2 regions of the Hylemonella sp. GW821-FHT10B10 genome follow, and region 1 is predicted to be linked to the other one. Evidence: predicted binding sites of a transcription regulator. Region 1 holds the regulator's gene; the other holds the start of a gene.
What was found. Region 1 encodes sigma-54, which starts transcription at its own class of promoters, with help from an activator protein. Its sites were predicted from a motif close to TGGCANGNAANCTGCTTT; they were not measured.
Positions count from the first base shown of each region.

Region 1 (6,470 bases):
TCTCGAAAGCGAAACGCCGCAGCGAACCGGCCGCGATGTTGCAGGCGATCTGCGCCGCCTCGATCACCACCGTGCCGCTGCCGCAGCAGGGGTCGTACAGCGGCAGCAGGTCACCGTCGCCATCGGCCCAGCCACTGGCAGCGATCATGGCCGCGGCCAGAGTCTCCTTCAGGGGCGCATCACCCTTGTCCTCGCGCCAGCCGCGCTTGAACAACGGCTCACCCGAGGTATCGATATAGAGCGAGCAGCTGTCGGTGGTCAGGTGGGCGTAGATCCGCACGTCGGGCCACTGGGTGTCCACATCGGGGCGCACGCCGCCCGAGGTTTCGCGAAAACGGTCACAAACCGCGTCCTTCACCTTCAGCGCTGCAAAGTTCAGCGAGGTCAGCGGGCTGTGTTGCGCCGTGACCTCGACCTTGATGCTTTCCTTAGGTGTGAACCACTGCTCCCAGGGCACCGCCATGGCGGCGCGGTACAGATCCTGTTCGCTGCGGTATTCGGTGTACGAGAGCAACACCAGCACACGCTGCGCCAGGCGGCTGTAGAGGTTGAGCAGCATGGCCTGCGCAAACGAGGTGCGCACCGCCACCCCGCCGCGCTGTTTGGTGACACACCCCGGCGGCAGACCCGTGATCTGCAGGATCTCGGGCGCCAGATAGTCCTCCACGCCGGCGGCGCAAGGCAGAAACAATTGCAGCTGGTTCACAGTGCGTCCATTCAGAGCGCTTTGCGCAGGTTGGCGGGAGCTATTTTCAAGGCCTCGCGGTATTTGGCCACGGTGCGGCGCGCGCATTCGATGCCCTGCTCCTTGAGCATCTCGGAGAGCTGGCTGTCGGACAGGGGTTTCTTGGCGTTCTCGGCACTGACAAACTGCTTGATCAGCGCGCGCACCGCCGTACTCGAAGCGTTGCCGCCGGATTCGGTGCCCAGGCCCGAGCCGAAGAAGTACTTGAGTTCGTAGGTGCCAAAGGGCGTGGACATGTATTTGGCCGTGGTCACGCGGCTGATGGTGGACTCGTGCAGACCCAGCTCGTCGGCGATCTCGCGCAACACCAGCGGGCGCATGGCCAGTTCGCCGTGCATGAAGAAGTTCTTCTGCCGCTCGACAATGGCGCTGCTCACGCGCAGGATGGTGTCGAAACGCTGCTGGATGTTCTTGATGAACCAGCGCGCCTCCTGCAGGCGCTGCTGCAGCGCGGCGTAGTTGTCGCCTTCGCGGCCGCCGGCCTTGTGGCCCTTGAGCGCGTTGGCATAGATGTCGTGCACGCGCAGGCGCGGCATGATGTCCGGGTTGAGCTGCACGCGAAAACGGGTCTGCGCGCCATTGCCGCTGCGCAGCACCAGCACGTCGGGCACGATGACGTTGCGCTCGACGTTGACGAAGCGCCGGCCGGGCTTGGGCTCCAGCCGCGCCACCAGACCCAGGGCCTCGCGCGTCAGGGCTTCACTGCCGCCGCAGAGCTGTGCCAGCTTCTTGAGGTCACGCCGCGCCAGCAGTTCGGGCGGCTGCTCGATCATGCGCAGGGCCTGCGCCACCACCGCGGGCTCCGGCAAGGCCGCCGCACCCCTCATCGCATCGGCCTGCAAGGCGTGCAGCTGCAGGCGCAGGCATTCGGCCATGTTGCGCGCGCCCACACCCGTGGGCTCCAGACTTTGCAGCAGGCGCAGCGCGAGCTCGAAATGCTCGCGCACGGACTCCACCTGCTCCAGATCGTCGCCAGCCAGGCCCTGCGCCAGGGACTCCAGCGTGTCTTCCAGATAACCGTCGTCGTTGAGCGACTCGATCAGGAACAGCAGGGCCGCGCGGTCGACGGCATTCAGGCGCAGGGACAGGGCCTGGCGCTTGAGGAAGTCCGGCAGCGATTCCTGACTGCGCGCCAGTTCGGTGGCGTCGGCTTCGTCGTCCTCGCGCGCGCCGTTGCGCGCCGGCGCGTCGCCGCCCCATTCGCTGTCGTCGGGCGACATGTCCACGCTGCCGTCGCCCTCCCAGTTGCCCTCGATCTCCAGGCTGGTGGTGGCACTGTCGTCCGGTCCATCGCTGGACGACGCACTACTGCTGCTGTAGTCGTATTCCGCCTCGTCCTGTGCCACCGGCGTATCGGCACGCTCCAGGCCATGGGCCTCGCGCTCGACGCTGTCGTCGGCGCGTTCAAGGAAGGGATTTTCGTCGAGCAGTTGCTCGACCTCCTGGTTCAGCTCCAGCGTAGAGAGCTGCAGCAGACGGATGGACTGCTGCAACTGGGGCGTGAGCGCCAGGTGCTGGGAGACCCGTAGCGACAGTCCCTGTTTCATGATGCCAAGCCGATGTGCAGGGGGGACCCCCTCACATCTTGAAGTGCTCGCCGAGGTAGACCCGGCGCACATCGGCGTTGTTGACGATCTCGGCTGGCGTGCCCTGGGCCAGCACCCGGCCCTCGCTGATGATGTAGGCGTGGTCGCAGATGCCCAGCGTCTCGCGCACATTGTGGTCGGTGATCAGCACGCCGATGCCGCGCGCCTTGAGGAAACTGATGATGCGCTGGATCTCGATCACCGCGATCGGGTCGATACCGGCAAAAGGCTCGTCCAGCAGGATGAAACGCGGCTGGGTGGCCAGGGCGCGGGCGATCTCCACGCGGCGGCGCTCGCCACCCGACAGCGCGAGCGCGGGCGACAAGCGCAGCGTCTCCACGCGCAGGTCCTGCAACAGGGCGGTAAGACGGTTCTCGATCTCGCCCTTGCTCAGCGGTTTGCCGGCCTCGTCACGCTGCAGCTCCAGCACGGCGCGCACGTTGTCCTCGACGTTGAGCTTGCGGAAGATGGACGCCTCCTGCGGCAGGTAGCTCAGGCCCATGCGCGCGCGCTGGTGGATGGGCATGTGCTCCACGCGCTCGTCGTCGATCAGGATCTCGCCGGCACTGGCACGCACCAGGCCCACGATCATGTAGAAGGAGGTGGTCTTGCCCGCCCCGTTGGGGCCCAGCAGTCCCACCACCTCGCCCTTGCGCACGGTCAGGGCCACGTCCTTGACGACCTCGCGGCTGCCGTAGAACTTCTTGAGGTGGCGCGCCTCCAGGCGGCTGGTGTCGGCGCCGGGCTGCGTGTCCTGGGCGATCGCCGAGTCGGGCTGGGAGTCGGGCACAGCCCCGCTTACCATCTGCTGGCTGTCGCTCACTTGCGTCCTCCGCCCAAGGTGTCGTCATTGCGCAGGGGCAGGCCGGGGCGTGGTGCCACCGGGGCCGCTGTCGTCTCGTTGCGCGGTGTCAGCGTGGCGCGCACGCGCTCGCCACCCTTTTGCGGGCCGCCGTCCACCGTGAACACGTCCGTCAGGCTGCTGTACTGGATGATGTTGCCCGTCACCACATCGGCCACCTGGGTGCCGCGCAGGCGGCGCAGGCGGGCGTCCTTGATCAGCTTGAACACGTCGGCGCGGCCGTCGTATTCGATGGTTTCGCTCTCTCCCTCGATGTATTCGTCCTCGCCGTCGCGTTTCTGGCGGAAGTAGGCGCGCTGGCCGGCTTCGGCCGTCACCACGCCGAACTGGTAACCCTGGGGGTCCTGGCGCACTTCGATGCGTGTGCCCTTGATGATGATGGAACCCCGGGTCAGCACCACATTGCCGCTGAAGACGCTGGTCTGCTTGAGATCGTCATAGCGCAGGGCATCGGCCTCGATGTTCATCGGTTTCTTGGCATCGGCCTTCTCGGCACTGGCCACGCCCGCGTTCAGTGCACAGGCTGCGCACAGAAGGAAGCGGAGGATGGTGAATTTCATAAAGGCACGAATCTTGCTCTTTGGGGTCCTGGGCATTGTAATCGGGCCGGGCGGCTGGTCCAGTCCTTGCTTTTGCCCCTGGGCGGTACGCGTGCTTGCAGGACCCCTGCCGTATGTCTTCCGAGGATTCGTGAGAGACTTCCGGCCACCGCTAGCCCTGTTGCGCCATCCATGAACCTGCTCTTTGTCGCCGACCCGCTGGAATCCTTCAAGACCTACAAGGACAGCACCTTCGCCATGATGCGCGAGGCCCAGCGCCGCAACCACACGGTGGCCGCCTGCGAGCCCCAGCACCTGAGCTGGACGGCCAGCACCGGCGTGCAGGCGCCGGTGCGCCGCATCCGCCTGACCGGCCACGAGGAGCACTGGTTCCACGAATCACCGCTGGCACCGGCCCAGCGCCTGGCCGCGCTGCGCGACTTCGACGCCATCGTCATGCGCAAGGATCCACCCTTCGACAGCGAGTTCTTCTACGCCACCCATCTGCTGGAGCAGGCCGAGCGTGAAGGCGCCCGGGTCTTCAACAAACCACGCGCACTGCGCGACCACCCCGAAAAACTGGCCATCCTGGAATTCCCGCAATTCACCACGCCTACGCTGGTCACACGTAACGCGCAGGCCGTGCGCGACTTCCACGCGCAGCACCGCGACATCATCCTGAAGCCGCTGGACGGCATGGGCGGCATGGGCATCTTCCGCGTGCGCGACGACGGCATGAACCTGGGCAGCATCATCGAGACGTTGAACCGCGACGGCGCGCAGTCCCTGATGGTGCAGAAGTTCCTGCCGGCCATCGCCCAGGGCGACAAGCGCATCCTGGTCATCGGCGGCAAACCCGTGCCCCACGCGCTGGCGCGCATCCCGCAGGGCGGCGAAGTGCGTGGCAACCTGGCAGCCGGCGGCAAGGGTGTTGCCCAGCCCCTGAGCGCGCGCGATCTGGAAATTGCCGGGGCCATCGGCCCGGTGCTGGCCGCGCGCGGCCTGCTGCTGGTGGGCCTGGACGTGATCGGCGACTGCCTGACCGAAATCAACGTCACCAGCCCCACCTGCTTCCAGGAAATCACGCACCAGGCCGGCTTCGACGTGGCGGCCATGTTCATCGACGCGCTGGAAACCGCACTGACAGTGCGTTGAGCGTCGGCTCAGCCCTTGGCGGGCGTGCCGTCCACAAAAACCCGCAACTCACCCGGTGCAAACGCCGTCCACTGCTCATCGGTGGTCAGCGGGGCCGTCACCACCACCGCCACGCGGTCGCCCGGCGCGGCGTGCTCGGCGAAATTCACACTCAGATCCTCGTCGCGCAGCGTGGCGCTGCCGAAGGGGTGCTGGCGCACCACGTGGTAGAGGTTCGTCGAGGCATGGGCCCACAGGGCCTCGCCATTGCTCAGCAGAAAATTGAAGGTGCCGTGTTTCGCAATCTGCGGCACCAGCTCGCGCAGCGTCAAGGTCAGCTCGGCAATGCTGGGCACGCTGGCATGTGACTTGGCCAGTTCCTGCATCAGCCAGCAGAAGGCGCGCTCGCTGTCGGTGTGGCCCACAGGCCTGAAGCTGCCGTGCAGGCGCGGCATGTAGTCCTTGAGGTCGCCGTTGTGCGCGAACACCCAGTAGCGGCCCCAGAGCTCGCGCACGAAAGGGTGGCAGTTCTCCAGCGTCACCTCCCCCTGGGTGGCCTTGCGGATGTGCGAGATCACGTTGCGACTCTTGATCGGGTAGTGGCGAATCAGCTCGGCCACCGGCGACTCGGCGGCCGACTGGTGGTCGACAAAATGGCGCAGGCCCTTGTCCTCGAAGAAGGCAATGCCCCAGCCATCGCCATGGTGGTCGGTACGCCCGCCGCGCTCGGCAAAGCCGGCGAAGCTGAACAGCACATCGGTCGGCACATTGCAGTTCATGCCCAGCAGCTGGCACATGGTTTCAGGCCTCCTTCGGCTCGGGCTGCCCGCGCGGTGTGCTGCGCATGCGCCAGGCCGCCAGCATGGCCAGGGCGCAGACCCCGGCCAGCATCACGAAGGTCTCGTCGAAGGCGGCCAGTCGCGCGGGGCTGGTCTCGCCGCGGGCCAGGCTGTCGCCATGCACGGCGATGCGCCACTCCAGCACGATGCCGCACAGGCTCACACCGACGGCGCCACCCAGCATGCGCAGGAAATTGATGGCGCTCGAGGCCTGCGAGATCAGGCGCGGCTCCAACCCGGCCATGGCCCCGTTGTTCAGCGAGGGCAGGATGAACCCCAGGCCGATACGACCCAGGATCGCCCAGGCCACCAGCAAGGCCAGCACGGTCTGGCGCGCCATGCCCGGCATCAGGGTCAGCATCAGCGCGAAAGAGACAGCCAGCAGGCCCAGGCCGATGCAGATCAGCACCCGGATGGGCCAGTGGTCCGACAGGCGCCCGGCCAGCGGAATGGTCACGGCCAGCACCAGGCCGGCCGGCAGCATGATGGTGCCCACGTGCGAGGCCGAGAGCTGCTGGGCCATCTGGATGTAGAGCGGTAGCAGGTAGGTGGAACCGAAGAGGGCCGTGCCGTAGATGAAGGCCACCAGACTGCCCATGGCGAAGGAACGGAAGGCAAACAGGTCCGGATGCATGAGCGGCATGTCGCCGCGGCGCGCCTGGTGCCGTTGCCAGAGTATGAACACCACCGTACAGGCCAGGGCCAGGCCCAGCAGGGCCCAGGCCTGCGGCCCGGCCGCACCATGCAGCTCGACCATGCCGTTGA
Region 1 covers NZ_JBWKNN010000003.1:441,112-447,581, reverse strand. The annotation lists gene AC07NT_RS15660 (THUMP domain-containing class I SAM-dependent RNA methyltransferase) at 1-706, opposite strand, end outside; gene rpoN (RNA polymerase factor sigma-54) at 718-2,292, opposite strand; gene lptB (LPS export ABC transporter ATP-binding protein) at 2,324-3,136, opposite strand; gene lptA (lipopolysaccharide transport periplasmic protein LptA) at 3,151-3,753, opposite strand; gene gshB (glutathione synthase) at 3,925-4,887, shown strand; gene AC07NT_RS15635 (class II glutamine amidotransferase) at 4,896-5,663, opposite strand; gene AC07NT_RS15630 (DHA2 family efflux MFS transporter permease subunit) at 5,668-6,470, opposite strand, start outside.

Region 2 (6,470 bases), on a different contig from region 1:
CGTGGGCCTGAGCCCCGAGCACCAGGCCTACCCCGGCACGCTCACCCTGTCCGCGCACACCGTCATCAGCCTGTGGACGGACATCGGCGAATCGGTGGCGCGGGCGGGTGTCAAAAAGCTGGTGCTGCTGAATTCGCACGGTGGCCAGGTCGGGGTGATGGACATCGTGGCGCGCGACCTGCGCGCGCGGCTGGGTCTGCTGGTCTACAGCGTGAACTGGTTCAACCTGCCGCTGGGCGCCGAGGTCGAGGGTCAGTTTTCTGCCGAGGAACACCGCTTTGGCATCCATGCCGGGCAGATCGAAACCGCCATGATGCTGGCGCTCAAGCCTGAGCGAGTGGCCATGGCGCAGGCGCAGAACTTCGTTTCAGCCTCCCAGCAGCGCGCGCAGAAATTTCCCATCCTGGGCAATGGCAAGAGCGCCAAGCTGGGCTGGCAGATGCAGGACTACAACCCGGCCGGGGCCGTGGGCAACGCGGCCGCGGCCACGGCGCAGCAGGGCCGTGCCGTGCTGGATGCCGCCGGCCGAGCGCTGGCCGCCTTGCTGGCCGAGATCGACCGCCTGCCAGCGGACACATTGGCCCCGCCACCCTGATCCATGAACGACCTGGCCAGCCCTGTCACCGACGAGTTCTTGGCCGAGGAGCGACGCATGGCGTCGCTGCGCAGCTACGCCGTGCTGGACACGCCGCCCGAGCTGGACTTTGACGAGCTCACGCGCCTGGCGTCCGAATGGCTGGGCATGCCGATCGCCCTGGTCAGCCTGGTCGACGAAGAGCGGCAGTGGTTCAAGTCACGCGTGGGCCTCGATCCGAGCCAGACGCCGCGCAGCATGTCGTTTTGCAGTGTGGCCATCCAGCGGCCGCACGAGGTCATGGTCGTGCCCGACGCCAGCACCGACCCGCGTTTTCGTGACAACCCGCTGGTCACGGCCGATCCGTACATCCGTTTTTATGCAGGGGCGCCCTTGCTCATGCCTGATGGTCAGGCCCTGGGCACACTGTGCGTGATCGACCGGGAGCCGCACGAGTTCAGTCCGAAGCAGCGCCAGATACTGGCCCTGCTGGCGCGGCAGGTGGTGGCGCAGCTGGAGTTGCGCAAGAAGCAGTCCCAGTTGCAGCTGGCGGTGGACCGCTACCAGAGGCTGTTCGATTACACCCTGGACGGCGTGCTGCAGACCCGGCCCGGCGGCGAAGTCCTGGCGGCCAACGCCGCTGCCTGCGCCATGCTGGGCATGAGCGAGGACGAGATACGCCAGCGTGGGCGAATCGGGGTGCTCGATCTGCAGGATCCCCGCCTGCAGGCCTTGCTGGACGTGCGCCAGCGCGAGGGCCAGGCCCGTGGCGAGCTGCGCATGCGGCGCGGCGACGGCACGCTGTTCGAGGTGGAGCTCACCTCCGCGCTGTACCACGATCACGATGGACAGTGGCTCAGCAGCATCGTGTTCCGCGACATCACCGAGCGTCTGCGCTGGCAGCACGATCTGCAGACCCAGGTGACGCTGCTCAACAACCTGGCCCGGCACGTGCCCGGCTCGCTCTACCAGTTCCACCTGGATGCCGGCGGCCATCTGAGTTTCCCGTTCGCCAGCGAAGGCATTCGTGCGATCTACGAGGTCACGCCCGAGTCCGTGCGCGAGGACGCGACCCTGGCCCTGCAGCGCATCCATCCCGATGACCTGCAGCGGGTGCTTGACTCGATCCAGGTCTCGGCCGAGACCCTGGAGCCCTGGCGCGTCGAGTACCGGGTGATCCTGCCCGAGCAGGGACTGCGCTGGCGCCTGTGCAATGCCCAACCCGAGCGTCTGGCCGACGGCGGCACGCTCTGGCACGGCTTCAACACCGACATCACCGAGCGCAAGGAGGCCGAGGCCCACACCTTCCAGCTCGCCTACTTCGACGCCCTGACCGGCCTGCCCAACCGTACCCTGCTGCGTGACCGCGTCGAGCAGGCCCTGGCCCTGGCGCGGCGTAACCGCCAGTACGGGGCCGTGATGTTCGTCGACCTCGACAACTTCAAGCAGATCAACGACGCGCGTGGCCATTCGGTGGGCGACCACCTGCTGACCGAAGTGGCCAAACGCCTGCAGGCCCTGCTGCGTGCCGAGGACACGGTGGCACGCATCGGAGGCGACGAGTTCGTGCTGCTGATCAACGAACTGGGGCAGGACGTCGATGCCAGCGCGCGCGCCGCCATGGCCGTGGCCGAAAAAGTGCGTGCCACGCTGGACCGGCCCCACCTGATCGACAACTTCAGTTACACCAGCACGGGAAGCATCGGCATCAGCCTCTTTCCCAAGGCCGGCCAGCAGCTCGACGACCTGCTGCGCGAAGCCGACACCGCCATGTACCGCGCCAAATCCGCGGGGCGCAACCGCATCGCCTTCTTCGAAATGACCATGCAACACGAGGTCGAGGAGCGGCTGGCGCTGGAGCAGGAACTCAAGGAGGCGCTGGCCTCCGGCCAGTTGCGCCTGCACGTGCAGTCCCAGGTGGACACGGCCGGCTCCGAAGTGGCGGGCGAGCTGCTGCTGCGCTGGCAGCATCCCACGCGCGGTCTGGTACCGCCCATGCGGTTCATCCCCTTGGCCGAAGAAACCGGCCTGATCCTGCCGCTGGGCGAGTGGGTGATCGAACAGGCCTGCCAGACGCTGGCGCGCATGCAGCGCGCGGGACTTACGCAGTCCCTTTCGGTCAACGTCAGCGCGCGCCAGTTCCGCAGTGACGATTTCGTGCCGCGCGTGCGCGCCATCCTGAAAAGCACCGGTGCGCCGGCCCGGCAACTGGTCTTCGAGGTGACCGAGAGCCTGTTCATCCAGGACTGGGACAACTCCCTGCGCCGCATCAGCGAACTCGTGCAAATGGGCATACGCTTTTCCATCGACGATTTCGGCACCGGTTACTCCAGCCTGAGTTACCTGCAGCGCCTGCCCCTGTTCGAACTCAAGATCGACCGCAGCTTCGTGCAGGACACACCGCACGATGTCAACGACACCGCCATCGTGAGTTCCATACTTTCCATGGCGCGGCACCTGGGCCTGGAAGTGGTGGCCGAGGGCGTGGAGAACCGTGCCCAAGCCGATTTCCTCAAGGCCAATCAGTGCGATCGCATGCAGGGTTATCTGTTCTCCCAGCCGCAGCCGCTGGAAGACTGGCTGACGCGCATGGGTTTGCGCGGCTGAAACCGGCCGGCTGGCGGGTTTGACAGCCTCCTCGCCCCTGCGGATACTCCCCCTATCCGTTCCAGGATCAGGAGCCGCCCTTGAACACCACCACCGATCGCCGTCTTTTCCTGCGTTCCGTGTTCCATGCCCCGGTGCGCTTGCGGCTGGGCGAACAGGAAAGTCTGGGCTACCTGCACGACATCTCGCTCAAAGGCGCTCTGGTTGAGGTCGCGGCCAGCTGGGGCGGGCGGGTGGGCGAGAACTGTCGCCTGGTCCTGAAGCTGGCACCGCATGCGACCATCCTCATGGACACCACCGTGGCGCACGTCGAAGGTCGCCATGTCGGTCTGCACTGCGAGCGCCTGGACCTCGACAGCATGACCCACCTGCGCCAGCTGGTCGAACACAACGTGGACGACCCGGCCCTGCTGGAGCGTGATCTGGCGACCCTGGTCGCCCAGGGGCGCGACGCCGCCTGACGGCCGCTTGCGGCACCGTCCGCTGCGGGCCTCCCCACCTACGATGACTTGAGCGCCCTGCCGGGTGCGCCCTAGCCGCAGTGCGGTGCCGGCCGTGCACCAGACATGTGCACGTACATGACCTTTTCTTGTACACAAGCTGGCCCGACATTTGCATACACATTGGCATCCCAGCCCCAGGAGGTGATGCCATGACGACCTACTTCGATCCCTACAACGCTGATCGTCCGCTGATGCTCAAGTGCAGCTGCGGGCGTGACCACACGGTGGCCGAGCACCAGGCCGAGGCCGCTGCCGGGCAGGCGGCTGCCACCCTGCGGGCGCGCAGCGAGACGGCCGACTTCGAGGCCTACAGCCAGGAATTCATTGAGGCCACCCTGGTCAAGGCCCTGTTTCCGCAGGACGCGTTGCGCCGCCGTTTCCTGCGTGCGGTCGGCAAGGGCGCGGCCATGTCGGCCATCGCCAGCGTGCTGCCCGTGGCCAGTCTGCAGGCCATGGCGCAAGAGAAGGGGACGCTGGAGAAGAAAGATCTCAAGATCGGTTTCATCCCGATCACCTGCGCCACGCCGCTGATCATGGCCCACCCGCTGGGTTTCTACCGCCAGCAGGGGCTGAACGTGGAGGTGGTGAAGACCGCGGGCTGGGCGCTGATCCGCGACAAGATGCTGAACAAGGAATACGACGCCACGCATTTCCTGAGCCCCATGCCGCTGGCCATCAGCCTGGGCCTGGGCTCCAATGCCACGCCCATGAACGTGGCCACGATCCAGAACACCAACGGCCAGGCCATCACGCTGGCGCTCAAGCACAAGGACAAGCGCGATCCCAAGGACTGGAAGGGGTTCAAGTTTGCCGTGCCCTTCGACTACTCGATGCACAACTTCCTGCTGCGTTACTACGTGGCGGAGCACGGGCTGAACCCCGATACCGATATCCAGATCCGCGTGGTGCCCCCGCCCGAGATGGTGGCCAATCTGCGCGCCGGCAATATCGACGGCTTTCTCGGTCCCGACCCCTTCAACCAGCGCGCGGTCTACGAGGAAGTGGGTTTCATCCACCTGCTGACCAAGGACCTGTGGAACGGCCACCCCTGCTGCGCCTTCGGCACCAGCACCGAGTTCATCCAGAAGAACCCCAACACCTTTGCGGCCCTGTACCGCTCGGTGCTCACGGCCGCGGCCATGGCGCGCAAGCCCGAGAACCGCGAGCTCATCGCCAAGGTCATCGCGCCCACCCAGTACCTGAACCAGCCCGAGGTGGTGCTGCAGCAGGTGCTGACCGGCAAGTTCGCCGACGGCCTGGGCAATATCCAGAACGTGCCCGACCGCGCCGACTTCGACCCCATGCCTTGGCAGAGCATGGCGGTGTGGATGCTCACGCAGATGCAGCGCTGGGGCTACATCAAGGGTGATGTGAACTACAAGCAGATCGCCGAGAAGGTCTTCCTGCTGACCGATGCCAAGAAGCACATGAAGTCGCTCGACCAGAAGTTGCCTGACGGCGCCTACCCACGGTTCAAGGTCATGGGGCGCGAGTTCGATCCGGCCAAGGCGGCCGAGTACGCCGCGAGTTTCCCCATCCGCAAGGCGGTCTGAGCGAGCACGACGAGGCCCCATGCACGATCCCTACGACGCCGAACGCCCGCTGAACCTGCAATGCGCCTGCGGGCAGCCCCACGCGCCGCATGAACACGACACTGCGTCTGTAAGCAGCGCCGAAGCGCACGCCCTGTCTTTCATGGAGGCCGCGCTGGTCAAGGCCATCTTTCCGCGCGACGCCGAGCGACGCCTCTTCCTCAGGGCCGTGGGCCGACGCACCGCCATGGCCGCCATCGCCAGCATCGTCCCGCTGGGCACCTTGCAGGCCCTGGCGCAGGAGACGCGTCCGCCCGAGAAGCGGGATCTCAAGGTTGGCTTCATCGCCATCACCTGCGCCACGCCGCTGCTGATGGCCGAGCCCCTGGGCCACTACCGCGATCAGGGCCTGCGCGTCGAGCTGGTCAAGACCGCGGGCTGGGGCGCGATCCGCGAGAAGGTGCTCAACAAGGAGCATGACGCCTCGCACTTCCTGAGCCCGATGCCGTTGGCCATGGGCCTGGGGCTGGGTTCGGCCGCCGCACCCACCTCGGTGGCCACCATCCAGAACGTCAACGGGCAGGCCATCACGTTGGCACGCAAGCATGTGAACCGCCGTGAACCGCGCAGCTGGAAGGGCTTCAAGTTGGGCGTGCCCTTCGAGTACAGCATGCACAACTTCCTGCTCCGGTACTACCTGGCGGAAAACGGTGTGAATCCAGATACCGACGTTCAGATCGTGGTGGTGCCGCCGCCGCAGATGGTGGCCAAGCTCAAGGAGGGCGAGATCGACGGCTTTCTCGGTCCCGACCCCTTCAACCAGCGCGCGGTATTTGACGGGGTGGGTTTCATCCACCTGCTGTCCAAGGACATCTGGGACGGGCACCCCTGCTGCGCTTTCGGCGTGAGCGATGCCTTCATCGCGCAGTACCCCAACAGCTTTGCGGCCCTGTTCCGGGCGGTCATCGGCGCATCCTTCATCGCCAGCGTCTCGACAGACCGAGCCCAGATTGCCAAGCTGATTGCACCGCCTTCGCTGCTCAACCAGCCTGAGGAAGTGATCGCGCAGGTGCTGACCGGCAATTTCCCTGACGGCCTGGGCAACACCCGCTCTGTACCTGACCGCGCCCTGTTCGACCCTGTGCCCTGGCAGAGCATGGCCGTCTGGATGCTGACCCAGATGAAGCGCTGGGGCTATATCAAGGGCGATGTGGACTACGCGCAGATCGCAGAGAAAGTCTTCATGCTCACCGA
Region 2 covers NZ_JBWKNN010000005.1:45,942-52,411, reverse strand. The annotation lists gene AC07NT_RS17915 (creatininase family protein) at 1-595, shown strand, start outside; gene AC07NT_RS17910 (sensor domain-containing phosphodiesterase) at 599-3,181, shown strand; gene AC07NT_RS17905 (PilZ domain-containing protein) at 3,262-3,642, shown strand; gene AC07NT_RS17900 (CmpA/NrtA family ABC transporter substrate-binding protein) at 3,834-5,237, shown strand; gene AC07NT_RS17895 (CmpA/NrtA family ABC transporter substrate-binding protein) at 5,257-6,470, shown strand, end outside.
Region 2: the regulator sigma-54 is predicted to act here: its motif matches at 3,783-3,800, upstream of AC07NT_RS17900 (CmpA/NrtA family ABC transporter substrate-binding protein).